Regions from separate parts of the Micromonospora sp. NPDC127501 genome, predicted to be linked through region 3. Evidence: riboswitches for the same ligand, from Rfam matches in the RefSeq annotation. Region 3 holds a riboswitch; each other region holds the start of a gene.
What was found. Region 3 has a riboswitch for cobalamin ahead of ABTW72_RS04795 (ABC transporter substrate-binding protein). Riboswitches for the same ligand answer to the same signal wherever they lie in the genome.

Region 1 (6,630 bases), on a different contig from region 3:
GTCGGCGTGATCATCTGGGCCGCCGTCTACTTCGACCAGTACCGCCGCCGGCGGCTGGAATCACGGGGTTGACATGCCATTCCGAGAGTCCGAACGAGGAAGGACACACACCATGGCACACACCACCACCAGCCGGCGGACGCGAGGACGACTCCTGCGCGCGCAGGCGATCCTGGCCGCAGCCGCGGCGACCGCTCTGCTCAGCGCCTGCGGCGGGGTCGAGGTCCGTGACGGCGGCGACGGCGCGACCACTGACGCGAGCGGCCCGTTGAAGCTCGCCGTCGTGCCCAAGGCGGTCGGGGCCGACTACTGGAACACGGTCAAGGCGGGCGCCGAGTGTGCCGCTCAGCGCGCCGGAGACGTCACCGTCCAGTGGGACGGGGTGACCACCGAGACCGACGTCGAGGGCCAGGTCAACCTGATCCAGAACTTCGTCACCAAGAAGGTCGACGGCATCGTCTACGCGGCGACCGACTCCAGCGCGCTGGCACCGGCGACCGACAAGGCGCTCAGCGCCAACATCCCGGTCGCCATGATCGACTCTGGCACCAGCCCGCAGCCGTCGAACGTGCCCCTCTTCGCCACCGACAACCGTGCGTCGGCGACCGAGGCGGCGAAGCTGCTCGCCACCGAACTCGGCCCCGGCAACCACGAGGTGGCGCTCGTCGAGTTCCAGCCCGGATCGCAGACCAACACCGAGCGGGTCGACGGCTTCAAGGCCGGCCTCGCCCAGTACCCCAACCTGAAGCTGGTCGGCCAGCAGCCGAGCCGCAGTGACGTCAACGAGGCCCGACGGGTCACCGAGAACATCCTCACCGCCAACCCCAAGCTCGCCGGCGTCTTCGCGGCCAACGAGCCGAGCGTGCTCGGTGCCGCGCAGGCCATCCAGGCCGCCGGCAAGTCCGGCAAGGTGGTCATCATCGGCTGGGACGCGGCCCCGGACGAGATCGCCGGGGTGCGCAACGGCCAGATCTCGGCGCTGGTCGTGCAGAACCCGTTCAAGATGGGCTACTTCGGCGTCGACAAGATGGTCAAGCACCTTCGGGACAAGGCGCCGCTGGCGTCGGCCGACACCGGCGTCACGTTCGTCACCAAGGAGAACATCGACTCGGCGGAGATCAAGGCGGTGCTCGAGCCCAGCTGCGCCAACCCGCCGGTGCAGTGATGGGCGCGATCCCCACGGCCGCCGCGGACAGCGATCAGCAACCCACCGACGCGGAATCGCCGGTCCTCGAAGCCCGTGGCATCGTCAAGCGGTTCGGGCACGTCGAGGCGTTGCGTGGCGCCGACTTCACGGTCCGCCGCGGTGAGGTGGTCGCGCTGATCGGTGACAACGGCGCCGGCAAGAGCACCCTGATCAAGACCCTGTCCGGTGTGCACCCGCCCGACGAGGGCGAGATCCGGGTCGGCGGTCGTCCGGTCCAGTTCTCCACTCCGGTCGATGCCCGACGGGCGGGGGTGGAGACGGTCTACCAGGACCTCGCCGTCGCCGACGACCTCAGCGTGGCCGCCAACCTGTACCTCGGCCGGGAGATCCTCCGCTCCGGACCGCTCGGCCGTCTCGGGCTGTTGGACAAACGCGCCATGCGCCAGGGCGCCGCCGCCGCCCTGGACGAACTCGGCGTACGGATCCCCCGGGTCACCACCCCGATCGCGATGCTCTCCGGTGGGCAGCGGCAGTGCGTGGCGGTGGCCCGGGCCATCATCTGGGCGACCAACGTGGTCATCCTCGACGAGCCCACCGCGGCCCTCGGTGTGGTCCAGACCGGGCGGGTGCTCGACGTCGTCCGGCGTGCCCGCGACGCCGGCATGTCGGTGGTGCTGGTGAGCCACAACATGCCGCAGGTGCTCGAGATCGCCGACCGGGTCGAGGTCCTGCGCCTCGGTCGGCGCGCCGCCCAACTCCGCGCCGACGAGGTCACCACCGACGACCTGGTCGCGGCGATGACCGGCAGCACCCAAGTGGATCGGGACGAGCGGTGACGGCTGTCGTCCAGCGGGGCGCGCGCGATCCCCCAGGGCGCGCTGACCAACCTGCTGCCCGTCGCGCAGGCCCACCACGTCGGTGTGGTGGTCGCCGGTGTCGACGTCCCGGATCAGCTCTGGGCGGCGTTGTACGACGAAGGGCTGCTCGACGTGCAGTCGTGAGGGTCGGCCGTCACGACCGGGCAGTCTCGATGCTGGCGTCGGCGTCGTCGGGCAACCCCTGCAACGACTCCTCCACGCCGATCAGGTGGTTCGCCATCCGGGTGCGTGCCCGCTCCGGGTCGCGCGCCACCAGGGCCTTCAGGATCGCCACGTGTTCGTCATGGGTTCGCAGGTCCGCGCCCTCCTCGTGCAGACTCCGCCAGAGCCGGCCACGGATGGTGCGCCCGGCGAAGGCTTCGATCAGGCCGACCAGCACCGGATTCTCGGCGTGCACCGCGATGATCCGGTGGAAGGCGATGTCGATCTCCATGATCCGCTCGTGGTCCGGCGGTGACTGGCCGATCAACCGGGCCGCCTCGTCGAGCAGGTCACCCGCCTGGGCCAGGGCCTCGTCGGTGATCCTGGTCGCCGCCAGGCAGGCGGCCTCGCACTCCAGCAGACGGCGAACGGTGTGGATGTGCCGCGGGTCGCCCTGGCCCTGGAAGTCCACCACGAAACCCATCGGGGCCAGCAGTTGTGGCGCGTCGAGGTTGGTGACGTAGGTGCCGTCGCCCTGGCGGATGTTGACGATGCCGAGGATCGACAGGGCCGACATCCCCTCGCGCAGGGACCCGCGCGAGACACCGAGCTGCTCGGCGAGGTCCTTCTCGATGGGCAACCGGTCCCCGGGCCTGAACTGCCCTTCGAGGATCATCCGCTTGATGCCGTTGACCACTTCGTCAGTGCGAGACATGATCCCCCTAGCGGCCGGCGGGGGTGGCCTTCCCACCCGCGATCACGTACGCCGCCTCCGGAGATGACACGGTAGTCGGGTCTGTCGCCGCCCAGTAGTGGCCGTCGGGAAACCGGTAGAGCGCGACCGACTCCTGACGCATCCGGGTGGAGTAGCCGGGTTGGCTGGGCAGGACGTATCCGCTGCCGGAACCGGTGTCCCGGATGATGCAGGGATCGGTGAAGTGCTCGTGCAGGTGGTCGACGAACTCGGTGACACGGTTGGTGAGGTCCCCCGAGATCGCGACGTAGTCGAGCACCGACACGTGTTGGACCATCTCGCACAGCCCGACACCGCCGGCGTGCGGGCACACCGGGACGTCGAACTTCGCGGCGAGCAGCAGCACGGCGACGATCTCGTTGATGCTGGCCAACCGGCCGGTGTCCAGCTGGCAGAAGTCGATGGCCTCGGCCTGGAACAGCTGCTTGAACATCACCCGGTTGTGGCAGTGTTCGCCGGTGGCGACGCCGATCGGAGCGACGGCGCGGCGGACGGCCGCGTGACCCAGGATGTCGTCGGGGCTGGTCGGCTCCTCGATCCACAGTGGCTTGAACTGGGCGAGGGCGGTGACCCACTCGATGGCCTGGCCGACGTCCCACACCTGGTTGGCGTCGATCATCAGGTTGCGATCCGGCCCGAGGATCTCCCGCGCGATCGCGCATCGGCGGATGTCGTCGTCGAGGTTGGCGCCCACCTTGAGCTTGACGTAGCCGTAGCCGGTGTCCACCGCTTCCTGACACAGCCGGCGCAGCTTGTCGTCGCCGTAGCCGAGCCAACCCGCCGAGGTGGTGTAGGCGGGGTAGCCGGTCCGGTCGAGCTCGGCGAGACGGGCGGCCTTCGTGCCCTCCTTGGCCCGCAGGATGGCCAGTGCCTCGTCCCGGGTCAGCGCGTCGGACAGGTAGCGCAGGTCCGCGATGTCGACGAGTTGCTCGGGGGACATGTCGACGAGCAGCCGCCACAGAGGCTTGTCGGCGAGCCGGGCGACCAGGTCCCACGACGCGTTCAACACGGCCGCCAGGGACAGGTGGACGACGCCCTTCTCCGGACCGAGCCAGCGCAGTTGGGAGTCGGAGGTGAGGAGGCGGTAGACCGCGCCCATGTCCGCTGCCATCGTCGCCACGTCCAGGCCCACCAGAAGCTGTGCCTGGTGGACTGCCGCCGCCGCGACGATGTCGTTGCCTCGACCGATCGTGAAGGTCAGGCCGTGACCCGCGAGAGGCGCGCCCACGCCGTCGACGCCGTCGGTGTGCAGGACGACGTAGGCCGCCGAGTAGTCGCCGTCCTTGTTCATGGCGTCTGACCCGTCAGCGGTCAGGGAGGTGGGGAAGCGGACGTCTTCGACGGTGACGGCAGTGATCTGCGGCATGCGCTCCTCGCCCGGCTAGGCTAAAGATCAGATGATCACTGGGAGTATACGGAGGGCCGCTCCAGCGCGTCAACGATGTCGATCACCGCAGGCCCACAGACATATGATGTTTGCCCTGCCGGGTTGATCCGCCTTGCCGTCCATCGTGCCGGTTGGCGGGCGGCGATGACGCGGGTGGCGGTCCGTGGAGATCGGATGTTCCGCCCCCTTCGGAGCATTGACGGGAGCCTATTGGTGCGAGCCTGCGCCGCCATGGCCTCGATATGTCACATCTTTGTCGACTGTCGACACCGACGCGGAGAGCCCGTCTCCGGTGCCCGGCGTCGGTCTGCGTGGCGTGGTCGGCCGGGGTGGTGACGGTGGTCACCGAGACGGTGCCGACACGCCCGAGACCGACATGTGGGGTGTGACAACGACTGCGTCCCTATATATGGTGTCGAGCGCAGCTGGTTCGGCCGCTCATCCAGGGTGGTCGAGGCAACAGGGAACCCGGTGGAAATCCGGGACTGTCCCGCAGCGGTGAGTGGGAACGACCGCCGTCAACAGCACTGGGCCACCGATCGGCCTGGGAAGCGACGGCCAGTAGGAGACCGGCGACACCGGTCGTGCCCGCGAGTCCGAAGACCTGCCAGCGCGCCGCGTACCCGCACCCGGGTGGGCGGCGGTCCGAGGCCGCGTGGGACGGCTGACGCCACCTGACCCCACGCCGGGCTGGCGTGGCGTCCGTCGGTGTCTGTCTCCTCGCGTCCGGGCCACCAGGTCTCGAACTCCGAGGAGCGAGTGGTGACAGTCACCGAGGTAGTCCCGGCCAGCGGCGACGCGACAGTGCGGCGCACGCCGATGCAGGTCCGCAAGCGCGACGGCGGCACCGAACCCGTGGACGTGAACAAGATCGTCCGAGCGGTCGAGCGGTGGGCCGACGACCTGACCGACGTGGACCCGATGCGGGTGGCCACCCGCACCATCAGCGGCCTCTACGACGGCGCGACCACCGCCGAACTGGACCGGCTGTCCATCCAGACCGCCGCCGAGATGATCGGTGAGGAGCCGCAGTACTCGCGCCTCGCCGCGCGGCTGCTGGCCGGCTACGTCGACAAGGAGGTGCGTCGACAGGGCGTCACCTCGTTCAGCGCGGCGATCCGGGTCGGCCACGCCGAGGGCCTGATCGGTGACGACACCGCCGCGTTCGTCGCCGCACACGCCGCGACCCTCGACCACGTCATCGACCCGAACGGCGACCGCCGGTTCGAGTACTTCGGCCTGCGCACCGTGTACGACCGCTACCTGCTGCGCCACCCCACCAGCCGACTCGTGCTGGAGACCCCGCAGTACTGGCTGCTGCGGGTGGCCTGCGGGCTCTCCCGGACGGCCGACGAGGCGGTCGACTTCTACCGGCTGATGTCCAGCCTGGCCTACCTGCCCAGCTCACCGACCTTGTTCAACTCCGGCACCCGGCACACCCAGATGTCCTCCTGCTACCTGGTCGACTCCCCGCTCGACGAGCTGGACTCGATCTACCAGCGGTACGCCCAGGTCGCCAACCTGTCCAAGTTCGCCGGTGGCATCGGCATCGCGTACTCCCGGGTCCGCTCCCGCGGAGCGCTGATCCGGGGCACCAACGGGCAGTCCAACGGGATCGTGCCGTGGCTGCGCACGCTGGACGCGAGCGTCGCCGCGGTGAACCAGGGTGGCCGGCGCAAGGGCGCGGCCTGCGTCTATCTGGAGCCGTGGCACCCGGACATCGAGGAGTTCCTGCAACTGCGGGACAACACCGGCGAGGACGCCCGACGTACCCACAACCTCAACCTGGCCAACTGGATCCCGGACGAGTTCATGCGCCGGGTCGAGGCCGACGAGCTGTGGTCGCTGTTCGACCCGCACGAGGTGCCCGAGCTGCCCGACCTGTGGGGGGAGCGGTTCGACGCCGCGTACCGGGAGGCCGAGGCACAGGAACGCTACGTGCGGCAGGTCCCGGCACGGGAGCTGTACGGGAAGATGATGCGGACCCTCGCCCAGACCGGCAACGGCTGGATGACCTTCAAGGACGCCGCCAACCGGCTCTGCAACCAGACCGCCGAGCCGGGCAACGTGGTGCACCTGTCGAACCTCTGCACCGAGATCGTCGAGGTGTCCAGTGACACCGAGACCGCCGTGTGCAACCTCGGATCGGTGAACCTCGCCGCCCACCTCACCGACGGCGGCGTCGACTGGGAGCGGCTGCGCGCCACGGTGCGGACCGCGGTGACCTTCCTCGACCGGGTCATCGACATCAACTACTACCCGACAGCGCAGGCGGCGGCGAGCAACCCCCGCTGGCGACCGGTCGGACTCGGGCTGATGGGCC
Region 2 (6,630 bases), on a different contig from region 3:
ACGATGTCGCACCATTCGGCGTTGTTGCGGGCCGCGGTCCGCACGTCCTCCAGCACGCCAGGCAGCCTAGCCAGCCGGGGCACTGGCTCAGGGGGCGTAGACCAGGTCCATCGTGTCGGTGTGCCCGGACCAGCGCAGGTCGAGGCGCCAGCAACCGGCCTGCGGCAGGTCGATGATCGACGGACCGGGGCCACCGGCGACCTCCCGGATCACCCGGGTGTCGGTGCCGTCCAGCCTCGCGGTGATCACCAGGGTTGCCGGTGCGGCCGGGTCGGGCGAGGTCGTGGCGGCGCGAGCCACCCAGAGGATCTTGTTGTTCGACCCGTCCGTTCGGACCTGCCGCAGGGGATGGGCGAACAGCACCGCCACGATGTCACCCTTCGCGCCGAAGACGTGCGGAACCCGCGCGTCCCCGCTGAACCCGGCGTCCGCCCAGTCGGGCAGGGACCCCGTCTCGACCCGCGCCGCGCAGGTGGTCGCGGTGCTCGCCGTGGTTGCCGCACCCGCCGTGGGTGCCGCGCCGCTGGTGGTGGTCGTGCACCCCGCCAGCAGGACCACCGAGGATGCCAGCATCAACCTGCCCCAGGAACCCATCTCGCCCCTTCCGGTACGCGCCGAGAACTCGTCGCACCTTTCCGACACCGCCCAGGCCCGCCGGGTTCCTGGTCCTGTGACCGGGAACGTCTACCGGGTTGGCGGCGACGCCGGAGGGGACAGACCCTCACGGGCGCATGTGAGGATGCCTACGTGGAACAGACACCGAGTCGGCGGGCAGCCTCGGACGTAACGAGGCTTGTGTGACGACCTGGCAGGGCCGAGACGGCTCGTAGACCGGGCTGACCGGCCAGGAACCAGTGCTGCCCGGCCGGCGTGGGTCAGGAATGGTCGCCGTTGGCGAGCGGTGCGCGGAGTTCCGGACGGCGCCGGGCGGCTGTTCACGCGTTCGTCCGACAAATTCGCTGTCCGTGGTCGCAGCGTAGTGGTACACAGCCGAGGTGCAGAACATCTTGGCTTTCCCCGAGGTCCTGCGGTTGATCGAAGACCGCTCAGCCGCGGTCCGCGCCGCGATCGCGTCCGCCCCCGACCTTGATGTCCAGGTCCCCACCTGTCCGGACTGGACGCTGCGCGACCTGGCGCAGCACCTCGGCGACGGCCGCCGCCGCCAGGCCGCCATCATCGCGGCGGGCCCGGGTGCTGAGCCCCCGGCGAGGACGGACCCGAAGGGCGCCCCGACAGCGCCCCGCGACCGCGAAGCCCTGGACGCCTGGCTGGCCGAGTCGACCGAGCTCATGCTCGACGCGATGCGCGCGGCCGGCCCGAACCGCGGCTGCTGGACCTGGTGGGGTCGCTCGCAGGCCCCGCAGACCAGCGGAGCCGTGGCCCGACACCAGATCCAGGAGTTGGCCGTCCACACCTACGACGCCCAACTCACCCAGGGGGCCGCACAGCCGCTGCCGACGGACGTCGCGGTCGAAGGCGTCGACGAGTTCCTGACGACCGTCGCGGCGACGACCGTCCCCTGGCCGTTCAACCCGGCGACCATCGACCTGCACACGACCGAGGGCCGCTCCTGGCGCCTGACCCTCGACGCCGACGGGGTCCGCTGCGACGACCTCGCCGCCGACGCGCAGCCGGGCGACATGGCGATGCGAGGCACAGCGAGCGACATGGTGCTCTACTTCTACGAGCGCGTCCCGCTCGACGACCTGGAGACCACCGGCGACATCCAGCCGATGGAGCAACTCGCAGACTGGGACCCGAACGCGTACTAGCCCAGTGAGCGCGCGATCTCGATCGCCTCGGCCCTGGTGAGGGTGCCCTCAAGCCGGTAGCTCACGTCGTTGTCCTGCCAGATCAGGGTCGAGCCGGCAAGTCGGGCGGTCTCCCGGCGGATCCCGCCTGCCCGGTCCACGTAGGACAACACGTGCGGGCCGTCGACCCAGACGGCGAAGTCGCCGTTGACCTGGACCCAGTTCGCGCCCGGCGGAGTCACCTCCTTGTGGAAGGCCAGGTCGAGGTGACCGTCGAACGCGTCGACGCGCAGCGCGCCCCCGTCGTAGAGCAGCGTCGCCACCCGGTACCGGCCCGTGGCGTCCGGGTCGGCGACCAGCACCTGCTCGGGCGTGCCCAGCATCGCCGGTAGGCGGATCGGAAACCGCACCGCCCGTTGGGCCTCGTCCAGGGCGACGGCCCGCTGCCCGGGCAACGGCGACGCGGTGCCGCCGGGCGGCGTCGGGGCGGGTGAGGTGGCGATGCTGACCCCGGCGAAGCGCAGCAGCCCCGTGACGACGTCGGCGATCGCGGCCCGCGTCGGCGGCAACACCGCCACCAGCAGGCCGACGAGCGCGACCACGGCGAGCGATCGCCACCGGCGCCGCCGGGGCGCGGGCGTGCCGAGTCGTACGCGGACGCGGGCGGTCACGTCGGGCGGATCGGGGGTGTCCAGCCAGGCGGACAGGTCGCGCAGTTCCCGTTCGAGGTCACCCATGCCGGACCTCCTCACGGTCGAGCAGGCCACGAAGCTTCGCCAGCGCCCGGGACGTCCGCGACTTCACCGTGCCCCGGGGCCAGCCCAGAGCCGCCACCGTCTCCTCCTCGGTGAGATCGAGGAAGAACCGGCAGACGATCACCTCGCGGTCCCGTACCGGCAGTTGTCGCAGGGCCCGCACCAGCGACGCTCGGCGCTCCCCGGCGAGGACCGCGCCGACCGCGTCGTCCTCGGCGACCTCGGACGTCGGGTCCGCTGCCGCCGCCCGTAGGACGAGCCCGTCGCGCCGGCCACGCGAGCGGTGCAGGTTACGGGTCTCGTTCGCGACGATCGCGAGCAGCCACGACCGGAAGGACGCGTCGCCCCGGTAACGGGACAGCTTCCGGTACGCCTTCACAAACGCCTCCTGGATGACGTCCTCGGAGTCCGAGCCCGCGCCGAGCAGCACCGCGGTCCGGTACGCGGACGCGGTGTGCCGGGTGACCAGGAGGTCGTACGCCTCCAGGTCGCCTGCCCGAGCGCGGGTGACGAGCGCCTCGTCGTCCAGGGGAGCCTCCGTTCGGATCACACTCATGACACCGCCCACCCGCTGCGGGTTCCACAGGGATTTCCCGACGCAGGTCAGCTCTCTCCCATCCGGCGTGCAGCGTATTGCCAGGAACCGGTGCTGCACTGGAGGGACGTCGAGGAGAGGGGCGGGCATGAGCTGGTTCAACCGCCGGTCACGGGGTGCCGAGGCGACCCCGACGAAGCTGGACCGGGAGGCGACCCGCGACGACCTCGCGGCGCTGGAGGCGTTCGTCGCCACCCGTCGCGGGGTGGAGTTCTACCTGGAACCGGAGACCACCGCGACCGACACCACGGTGGTGGCGATCGCCCACGACGGCGAGTGGATCCGCCGCCGTACCGGAACGCCCCGCGCGGCCGGGGCCATCGCCCGCAAGCACGCGGTGCCGCTGTACGAGGCGGCGCGCACCGGCTACCCGGAACGGATGCGGACCTGGAGCCGGGCCCACCCGGAACGCCACGCCCGCTGATCGGGGCGTCGACCGGTGTCGGTCGTCGCGCGTGGCGTGTTCGGTCCCGGGCATGTGTCGTTCGGCGCCTTTGGAGCTGAATCGTTGGCGATATCGCCGTACGGCCGGACCTGAAGCCGATGCGCGGACCGGGAGCCGAGGCGGCTGAATCGTCTACGACATCAGCTCCAAAGGGGCCGCGTGAACACTCCGCCCCCTGCCACGGGCCAGTCCGCAGGGCCGATCAACCAGTTCGCCCAGCCCGCCATTGCGGCGAGATGCATCCCCCGCGCGCCGATATTTCCGCAGGTCAATGTGGTGAGCGTGGTCGGGTGGGGGTGGGGTCCGCGTTGACCGGCGGCGCGGCGGTGTGGCAGCATTCGCGGCCTGACGGCAGTGAAGGAAGTCGGTGCGAATCCGACGCGGTCCCGCCACTGTCACCGGGGAGCGATCCCCCCTCGTGAGTCACGGCCGTGTGTCTGCGGTTGGAAGGCCGGGGGAGAGCGTCGATCCGGAAGCCAGGATACTTCGGCCGTCGGGACGTACCCCAGGGCGTGGACACCCGAGGAGGACCCGATGACGCACGGCGTCTCATTCATCGACGATTATCGTCGTATAGCGCTCCAGGCAGTGCATTCCAAGGACACCGGCCACCGGCACCGCTGAGCTGATCGCCCGGCGCTGACCGGCCCCGACGCCTGCATCGGTGCCCGGTTCGCTCGGGCCGTCGTACCGGCTGACGCCGTACCCACCCGCATCGCCCCGGTCGCCCCCGTGAGGGCCCAGGGCGTCATTTTCCGGAGCCTGCCGTGCGCATCCTGCTGCTGTCCACCGCCGACACCGACCTGCTGGCCGCCCGCGCCAGCGGCGCCGACTACCGGTTGGCCAACCCCGCCCGGGTCGCCGTCGAGGAGGTGCCCGCCCTGCTCGACGGGGTCGCCCTCGTCGTCGTACGCCTGCTCGGCGGTCGGCAGGCGTGGCCGGACGGCCTCGCCGCGGTGCTCGCCACCGGCGTGCCGACGGTCGTGCTCGGCGGCGAGGCGCTGCCCGACGCGGAGCTGATGGCCATCTCCACCGTGCCGTCCGGGGTCGTCACCCAGGCGCTGGCGTACCTGGTGGAAGGCGGCCCGGACAACCTCGGACAGTTGGCCCGGTTCCTCTGCGACACGGTGCTGCTCACCGGCGAGGGGTTCGCCGCACCCGCGCCCACCCCGGCGTACGGCGTGCACGGCGAACACCCCGCCGACCCGGACCGGCCCACAGTGGGAATCGTCTTCTACCGGGCGCACGCCCTCGCCGGCAACACCGACTTCGTCGACGTGCTCGCGGACGCGGTCCACAAAGCCGGAGCCAACCCGCTACCGATCTTCTGCGGCTCGCTGCGGGGGCTGACCGCGGGCGCCGGCCCGCTCGGGCTCTTCGCCCGCTGTGACGCGCTGCTGGTCACGGTGCTCGCGGCCGGCGGCGCGGTCGCCGCGGACGCCTCCGGTGGCGGCGACGAGGACGCCTGGGACGTCGGTGCCCTGGCCGCCCTGGACGTGCCGGTCATCCAGGCGCTCTGCCTCACCAGCACCCGCGCGCAGTGGGCCGACAGCGACGCCGGCCTGTCCCCACTGGACGCCGCCATGCAGGTGGCCATCCCCGAGTTCGACGGCCGGATCGTCACCGTGCCGTTCTCGTTCAAGCAGATCGACGCCGACGGGCTCTCGGTCTACGCCGCCGATCCCGAGCGGGCCGCCCGGGTCGCCGGGATCGCGGTGCGCCACGCCCGACTGCGGTACGTGCCGCACGCCGACAAGCGGGTCGCCGTCGTGCTCAGCTCGTACCCCACCAAGCACTCCCGGGTCGGCAACGCCGTCGGGTTGGACACCCCGGCCTCGGCGGTCCGGCTGTTCGCCGCGCTGACCGAGGCCGGCTACGACCTGGGTGACACGCCACCGCCCGACGACGGCGACGCGCTGATCCACGCGCTGATCGCCGCCGGTGGTCACGACGTGGAGTGGCTCACCCCGGACCAGTTGGCCGCCGCCGAGGCCCGGATTCCGGGACCGACGTACCGGCGCTGGTTCGACGAGGTCCCGGCCGAGCTGCGCGAGCGGATGCGGGAGCACTGGGGTGAGCCGCCGGGCGAGCTGTACACCGAGGGCGGCGACATCGTGCTCGCCGGGCTGCGCTTCGGCAACGTGGTGCTGCTGATCCAGCCGCCCCGCGGCTTCGGGGAGAACCCGATCGCCATCTACCACGACCCGGACCTGCCGCCCAGCCACCACTACCTGGCCGCGTACCGCTGGTTGACCGCGCCGGTCGCGGACGGCGGTTTCGGCGCGGACGCCGTGGTGCACCTCGGTAAGCACGGCACCCTGGAGTGGCTGCCCGGCAAGGGCCTCGGCCTGGCCGCCGACTGCGCACCCGACGCGGTCCTCGGCGACCTGCCGCTGGTGTACCCGTTCATCGTCAACGACCCCGGCGAGGGCACCCAGGCCAAGCGGCGGGCGCACGCCGTGGTCGTCGACCATCTGGTCCCGCCGATGGCCCGCGCCGAGACCTACGGCGACCTGGCCAAGCTGGAACAACTGCTCGACGAGTACGCGACAGTGCAGGCCCTCGACCCGGCCAAGGTGCCGACCGTGCGGGCCCAGATCTGGGACCTGGTGCGCGCCGCCGAGCTGCACCACGACCTGCACGCCGAGGCGATGCCCGACGCGGACGACTTCGACGACTTCGTGCTGCACCTCGACGGGTACCTGTGCGAGGTCAAGGACGTGCAGATCCGCGACGGGCTGCACATCCTCGCCGACGCGCCCACCGGCGAGCCCCGGGTCAACCTGGTCCTCGCGGTACTGCGCGCCCCGCAGATCTGGGGCGGCGCCCGGGCCCTGCCCGGCCTGCGACAGGCCCTGGCCGTCGCGTACTCCCTCGACGAGCAGGAGTTGCTCGCGTCGCCGGGACAGCGACTGGCGCTGCCTGCCGCGCTGACCGACGTGGTGGACGGGCCGGCCGGCACCGCCGCCGACGCGATCGACCTCATCGAGGCCCTCGCGCGGCGGCTGGTCGTGGGCATGGAGACCCTGGACTGGGCGGTGGACACGGTTGACGCCGTGGTGACGGAGGTGACCGGTCGGTCGA
Region 3 (6,630 bases):
GAAGGTACGTCTGCCCGGCGGAGAGGAACGCGGAGACCGCCACCCCGGCCAGGATCAGCATGGCCGGTGATCCGCGTCGCCCACCGGCCGCCCCGAGCACGTAGGTCATCGTGACGGCGAGCAGCGAACCGGCGAACGCGGCCAGCGGAATGGTCATCGGCAACCCGGAGAGCGTGCCCTGCCGGCCGGCGCCGCCGAGGGCGATCGCCGCGGTGACCGCGAGGCCGGCGCCGGCGGCCACGCCGAGCAGGTACGGGTCGGCCAGCGGGTTGCGGAACACGCCCTGGTAGCAACCACCGGCGAGGGCGAGCAGACCGCCGACGAGCAGGCCCAGCACCACCCGGGGCAGGCGCAGCTCGGTGACGATCGCGATCTCACGCTCGGTCAGCCCGCTGTCGAGGTGCACCCCGGGGAACAGGTTGAGCAGTTCGGCGGCGACGCTGCCCGGGGGCAGGCTCACCGGGCCGAGCGACACCCCGACGACGAGCGCGACGAGCACCGCGACCAACCCCGCGACCAACCACCGCATGCGCAGGCCGGCGGGCCGACCCCCGGACGCCAGCCCGGCGGGCCGGGCCGCAGAGGACGGCAGCCCGGCGGGCCGGGCCGCGGAGGACGGCAGGCCCGAGGGTCGGCCCCCGGAGGACGGCAGCCCGGCGGGCCGGGCCTCGGCAGGAGGCTCGGCCCGCTCAGACGGCGGCGGCGGCTCGGCGGGCCGGCCGGTTGGTGCCGGATCGGACACCTTTCGCGGCCCGGTCACCGACGGACGACGGTCACGCGGGCACCTTGGCGACCGCGTCGATGATGACCCGGAGCAGGTCCACGACCCGCGGGCCCCAGCGGGAGGCGACGTCGTCGTCCAGGGCGACGACCTGGTTGTTCTTCACAGCGGTGAGGCCGGCCCAGCCACTGCGGGCCTTGACCGTGTCGGCGTTCTGCTGGCAGCACTTCGCATCGGCCAGGAAGACGAAGTCCGGGTCGGCCTTGACGATGAACTCCTGGGAGAGCTGCGGGTAGCCGAAGTTCTTGCCGTCCGCGTCGGCCGGGTCGGCGATGTTGGTCAGGCCGGCCTGACTGTAGAGCGAGCCGATGAAGGTCTTGCTGGTGGCGCTGTACAGCTCCGGGCCCAGCTCGTGGAAGTAGGTGAGCTTCTCGGTGCGCTGCGGCAGGTCCTTGACCAGCTTGGCGATGTCGTCCTTCATCCGGGTGGCGACGTCGGTGGCCTGGTCCGCGTGCCCGGTCAGCGTGCCCAGCTCGGTGATCTGCCGGTACGAGTCGTCGAGCGTGGTCGCCGCCGGGGTCTGGTACACCGGGATCTTCAGCTTGCCGAGCTGCTCGACGATCTTGTTGCGGTCGTCGGAGAGCACCACGAGGTCAGGGTTCTTACCGGCGATCGCCTCCGCGTTCGGCTGGAAGGCGGAGAGGTCGGTCTTGGGCACGTCGGCCGGGTAGTTCGACTGGTCGTCGACGGCGGTCACCTGCGGGCCGGCACCGATCGCGAAGAGCATCTCGGTGGCGGTGGGCGACAGCACGACGATCTTCTCGGGGCGCTTGTCGAGGGTGAGCGCGCCGACCGTGACCGGGTAGGCGGCGGCCGCGGTGCCGGCGCTCGGCTGGTCGTCGGCCTTCTCGGCGCAGGCGCCGAGGGCGAGCGCGGTGACCGCGAGGGTCGCCGCGAAGAGCCGAGGGGTACGTCTGAACATGGGGGCCTCCTGTCGGTCGAGGAGTGTGGTGCTTCGCCGACAGGGACTTTCGTACGCCCGCCCACGAGGCGCCCTTCCTCGAGAGCGCGTATCGCGACCGATCCGTAGGCGACCTGGCTCGTCCCCACCTACCGGTGGGGCATCACAGTTGCGGGACAGCGCCGGGTTTCGCACCGGCTTCGCTGCGGACTGGTCGCTAAGACGGTAGCGCACCGCCAGGACGTGCCGGATCGATCAAGGGCTGGTCGGCAGCCGTCGATACCTCGGACACCCGCACCACGCGGGGCGGGGAGGCATATGTCCGAGATCCTGAGGTTTCGGAACGGGTGGTGGGGCCCCGCCGGGGCGGGACGGGGCCCCACCCGATCAGGAGGACGTGATGGTGACGTTGTCCACAGCCGCCTCGACCAGGCTGGCCCCGGACGCGTCCGCAGCCTCGACGAGCACGCGGACCGACTGGCCGGCGTACGGGGTGAGGTTGAGGTTGGCGACCGCCCAAGTCCCGTTGCGGTTGCTGGCCGCGCCGGCCTGGGTGAGCAGCGCCGTGGTGCCGCCGTTGTGCACCACGCTCACCCGCAGGTAGTCCGCCGACGAGGCGTTCGAGCCGTGGGCCAGGTACCAGGCGAGCGAGAGGGTCAGCGTGCCGGACGACGGCAGGGTCACCGCCGGGGACCGGGCACTGGTCACGCCGCCGTCGAGGTCGTAGTCACCGGCCGCCGAGCCGGCGAGCCGGCCGGTGACCAGGTCGTTGGACCCGGCGTACGGGGTGAGCTGCTTGGCTCCGGAGGACGTGGTCGCCTGGGCGGTGCCCCGCTCGAACGCGCCGAGGGTGGCGGTGTCGGTGCCGCCCGGGTTGATGGTCCAGCCGGTGGCGGTCTCGAAGGTGTCCGACCAGACCGTGGTGCCGCCACCGCCGCCGCAGTACTGCGCCTGCTTGCCGATGGCCCGATACGGGCAGTCGGCGTACTCGCTGAGGATCAGCACCGCCTCCCGGTTGCGTGAGGTCTGCGCCGGGATCACCTCATCGGGCGGGTAGAAGCCGCCGCCACCGGACGAGCCCGGGTACATCTCGAAGGTGTACGCCCAGATGTTGTGGGTGGCCCACATCCAGTCGAGGCTGTCTCCATCGGTGATGTAGAGGTCGCTGGACTGTTCCGGGGTGTAGCCGTTGGTGGCCGCCATCTGCTGACCGATGGTGGCGAAGGTGTTGTACTGGTCGGCGTTCATCCCGGTCGCGGTGTTCGCAGTGGTGTAGCCGTACGGCCAGAGCACCAGCTGCGAGTACGTGTGGAAGTCGATGTTGGCCTTGATCTGCTGCACCCCGCCGACCACCCGGCCGTTGACGAAGTTGCGCAGCGCCTGTGTCTCGGGCGCGGAGAACGCCGACGGCCCCCGGTAGGTTTCCGACGAGGTGCTGCCGGACGAGCCGCCGCAGCATCCCCAGTTGTAGGACCAGTTGCGGTTCAGGTCGGTGCCGACGTTGGACGAGCCGCTGTTGGGCTGCCGGTTCTTGCGCCAGGACCGGTACGACCCGGTGGCGATGTCGTACTCGCTGCCGTCCGGGTTGACCGTCGGCACGATCCAGAGCTCCCGGCCGTTGACGATGTTGGTGATCCGGGAGTCGCTGCCGTAGCTGTCGGTGAAGAGGTTGAGCAGGTAGATCGCCATCTCGACGGTCAGGTGCTCACGGGCGTGCTGCTGGGAGTTGAACAGGATCTCCGGCTCGTTCTCGTCGGTGCCGACGTTGTCGGAGATCTTCACGGCCATCAGGTCGCGGCCCTCGTACGAGGAACCGATGCTGATCTTGCGGGCGATCGCCGGGTGGTCGGCGACGACCTGGTTCACGACGGCGGTCAGTTCCGCGTAGTCGTGGTAGTTCGAGTCGGCCGGCGGGAAGGCCTGCGTGCCGAAGTCGCCGGCGCCGCGCTCGGCGTTGGGTGGCGGGGCGAGCGGTTCCAGCCGGAAGCCGAGTTTGCCGATCGCGGCGGCCTCGCTCGCGGTGGCCGAGATGTGCAGCACACCGTGTTCGGAGTAGTCGATGGCGGCTCCGGTGCGGGCCACCGCGTTGCGGTCGGCGAGGGTCCGGGGCCCGAGCACCCGGTAGCCGGCGGCGGCCTGCTCGGCGGTGCGGTCCGGTGCCGGTCGGGCGGCGACCGGACCGGCGGCGACGGTGACGATGCCCAGCCCGGTGACGACAGCGAGCACCAGGACACGGCGGAGGGGGATGGGCGTGCGGAGGGCCATGGACTACCTCCTCGATGGGCGGGAGATCCCGCTCGGTGAAGGACACTTCACCACCTGTCACATGGTCATATCAACATTGATCGCTGCGTTGTCCATCCCAGGCGGATCATCATGGCGGCAATGATTTTCCACCTATCAACGTCTGGCGAAACTTCCCTCCAAGCGGAAAACTGACCAGCGACGATGCCCCCTCGACACTGCGGAGCACCCATGGCCAGATCCCGCCTGCGCGCGGCCGCCCTCGCCGGCGTCACCGCACTCACCCTGCTCACCAGCGCCGCGCCCGCGCTGGCGGCCCACCCGCCCGCCCCCGCCCACGACGAGCAGATCACCTACCAGGACTGGTCCGGGCCCGCCGACTGGCACCGGGGCAGCCGGGCCGGAACCCGCGTCGTGCCCGGCGCCCGAGCGGGCGTCACCCTGGCCCGCCCGGCCGGCACCATCGAGTACGCGGACCCGCACACCGGTGCCACCCGCACCTGGGAGTACGGCACCTGGACCTCGCCGGTGACCCGGGTCGGGTTCGACGCCACCGAGCTGATCGCCTCCTGGAACGCGGAGACCCCCGCCGGCACCTGGATCCAGGTGGAAATGCAGGGCAGCTACACCAGCGGCGACCAGACCCCGTGGTACGTCCTGGGTCGTTGGGCGTCCGGCGACACCGACATCAAGCGGACCAGCGTCAACCGGCAGGGCGACCCCTGGTCGACGATCTGGACCGACACCTTCAGCATCGACGACGCCACCGCCGGGGTGCTGCTGCGGTCGTACCAGCTCAAGCTGACCCTCTACCGCGCACCCGGGCAGAGCGCCGCCCCGGTGGTCCGGATGTTGGGCGCGATGAGCTCCACGGTGCCGGACCGGTTCACGGTGCCGCCGAGCGCCGGGCACATCGCCTGGGGCCGGGAACTGCCGGTGCCGCGCTACTCGCAGAACGTGCACTCCGGGCACTACCCGGAGTACGACGGCGGCGGCGAGGCGTGGTGCTCACCCACCTCCACGGAAATGGTGGTCGAGTACTGGGGACGCAAACCGTCGGCGGCCGACACCTCCTGGGTGGACCCGACCTACCCCGACCCGACGGTCAACCACGCCGCGCGGATGACCTACGACTACGCGTACGACGGCGCGGGCAACTGGCCGTTCAACACCGCGTACGCGGCCAGCTTCCCCGGACTGGAGGGCCGGGTGACCCGGCTGCACTCGCTGGACGAGCTGGAGCGTTTCATCGCCGCCGGCATCCCCGTCGTGACCAGCCAGTCCTTCCTCGCCAGTGAGCTGGACGGGGCGAACTACGGCACCTCCGGGCACCTGTTCGTGGTGGTCGGCTTCACCGCCGACGGCGACGTGATCGTCAACGACCCGGCCTCGTCCAGCAACGACGTGGTGCGCAACGTCTACAAGCGTGCGCAGTTCGAGCAGATCTGGCTGCGCACCAAGCGCACCAACGCCAGCGGCGGCGTCTCCGGTGGCTCCGGCGGCATCGCGTACCTGATCAAGCCCATCTCGAAGCCCTGGCCCAAGGTCCCCGGCTCCACCAACTGGTAACCCACCGCCCCGCTCACCGCCCCGCCCCGCTTGAGCACATGTTGATCAAGAGGTTTGCGTCACCGGAAGCCGTCCTGGTGACGCAAACCTCTTGATCAACGCTGGGAGTCGGGGGCTTGGGTGGGAGGGTCGGGGGTGGTGGGAGGGTCGGGGGTGGGGGTCTGGTCTTCGCCGGCCAGGGCGGAGCGGAGGCGTTCCTTCTCGGTGCGGCGGCGCTCGGCTGCTTCGGCGATCTCCCCGGCCATCTCGTCCCGCCAACCACGCAGCAGGAAGAAGGAGAGCGCGGCGGAGAACACCAACGCCAGCATCAGCTTCAGGAACACGTTCATGTCGACCAGCCAGAGGCCGGCCAGCACGGCGACGAACAGCCCGATCCGGCCCAGCGTGTACTTGAGCGCGGCGCTCACCTGCACCACTCCGTTCTCTCCGTCGCCCGCCACTGCCGGCGGAAGGGTCGAGCCGCCCGACGGGCGGTCGTGGTCAGCCGGTCCGTCGGGCCAGCCAGCGGACACCCGGGAACCAGAGGGCCGCGTACGCCACGGTGAACGCCCCCGCCGCCAACGCGCCGGAGAGCAGCGGCGGCAACCCCGCGCCCAGACCGGCGATCAGCAGCCCGGCGAACACCCCGACGGCAGCGGCGACCACCGCCGCCACCACCCGCGCCGCGCCGAACTCCCAGGCCCGGAAGTCGTCCCAGAACAGCCAGGCCGGCAGGATCACCGCCAGCCAACCGTTGGTGTGCCCGAAGTCGCCGGCGCCGATCGAGGCGAACGCCCAGTCGAACAGCACCAACGCGAGCACGCCGATGACCAGGCCGGCCAGGCACACCCCGAGCAGGTCGCCCAGGGTACGGATGCGGCCCTCGGCGTCCCGGCGGGGAAACCCACTCTGCTGCTCAGGTCCTCGTTGCTCGGTCATCGACTGCGAGGGTACGTGGTGGCTCAGGCCCAGACCTGCTGCGGCTCGGCGCGCCGCTCGGCCAGCGACGGGGCCTTGTCGTACTCCCGGACCACGTTGTAGCGGGTGTCCCGCTCGACGGGCTGGAAGCCGGCGTCCCAGATCAGGTGCAGCAGGTCGTCGCGGTGCATGGTGTTCGGGGTGCCGTACGAGTCGGCGTCGTGGGTGATCTTGTATT

Region 1: it holds a riboswitch for cobalamin, as region 3 does, so the genes downstream of both, ABTW72_RS20305 (ribonucleoside-diphosphate reductase subunit alpha) here and ABTW72_RS04795 (ABC transporter substrate-binding protein) in region 3, are expected to answer to the same signal.
Region 2: it holds a riboswitch for cobalamin, as region 3 does, so the genes downstream of both, cobN (cobaltochelatase subunit CobN) here and ABTW72_RS04795 (ABC transporter substrate-binding protein) in region 3, are expected to answer to the same signal.

What each region holds. Positions count from the first base shown of each region.
Region 1 is NZ_JBEORJ010000008.1:255,419-262,048, forward strand. Features, by position in the region: gene ABTW72_RS20280 (ABC transporter permease) at 1-72, shown strand, start outside; gene ABTW72_RS20285 (ABC transporter substrate-binding protein) at 113-1,165, shown strand; gene ABTW72_RS20290 (ATP-binding cassette domain-containing protein) at 1,165-1,983, shown strand; gene ABTW72_RS20295 (FadR/GntR family transcriptional regulator) at 2,159-2,881, opposite strand; gene ABTW72_RS20300 (enolase C-terminal domain-like protein) at 2,889-4,286, opposite strand; cobalamin riboswitch at 4,717-4,933, shown strand; gene ABTW72_RS20305 (ribonucleoside-diphosphate reductase subunit alpha) at 5,127-6,630, shown strand, end outside.
Region 2 is NZ_JBEORJ010000012.1:204,278-210,907, forward strand. Features, by position in the region: gene ABTW72_RS25755 (hypothetical protein) at 1-56, opposite strand, end outside; gene ABTW72_RS25760 (hypothetical protein) at 88-573, opposite strand; gene ABTW72_RS25765 (maleylpyruvate isomerase N-terminal domain-containing protein) at 996-1,772, shown strand; gene ABTW72_RS25770 (hypothetical protein) at 1,769-2,488, opposite strand; gene ABTW72_RS25775 (RNA polymerase sigma factor) at 2,481-3,062, opposite strand; gene ABTW72_RS25780 (hypothetical protein) at 3,190-3,525, shown strand; cobalamin riboswitch at 3,879-4,055, shown strand; gene cobN (cobaltochelatase subunit CobN) at 4,314-6,630, shown strand, end outside.
Region 3 is NZ_JBEORJ010000002.1:179,421-186,050, forward strand. Features, by position in the region: gene ABTW72_RS04790 (FecCD family ABC transporter permease) at 1-529, opposite strand, end outside; gene ABTW72_RS04795 (ABC transporter substrate-binding protein) at 774-1,703, opposite strand; cobalamin riboswitch at 1,794-1,935, opposite strand; gene ABTW72_RS04800 (M14 family metallopeptidase) at 2,070-3,947, opposite strand; gene ABTW72_RS04805 (C39 family peptidase) at 4,158-5,495, shown strand; gene ABTW72_RS04810 (DUF4229 domain-containing protein) at 5,591-5,902, opposite strand; gene ABTW72_RS04815 (hypothetical protein) at 5,976-6,413, opposite strand; gene mqnE (aminofutalosine synthase MqnE) at 6,437-6,630, opposite strand, start outside.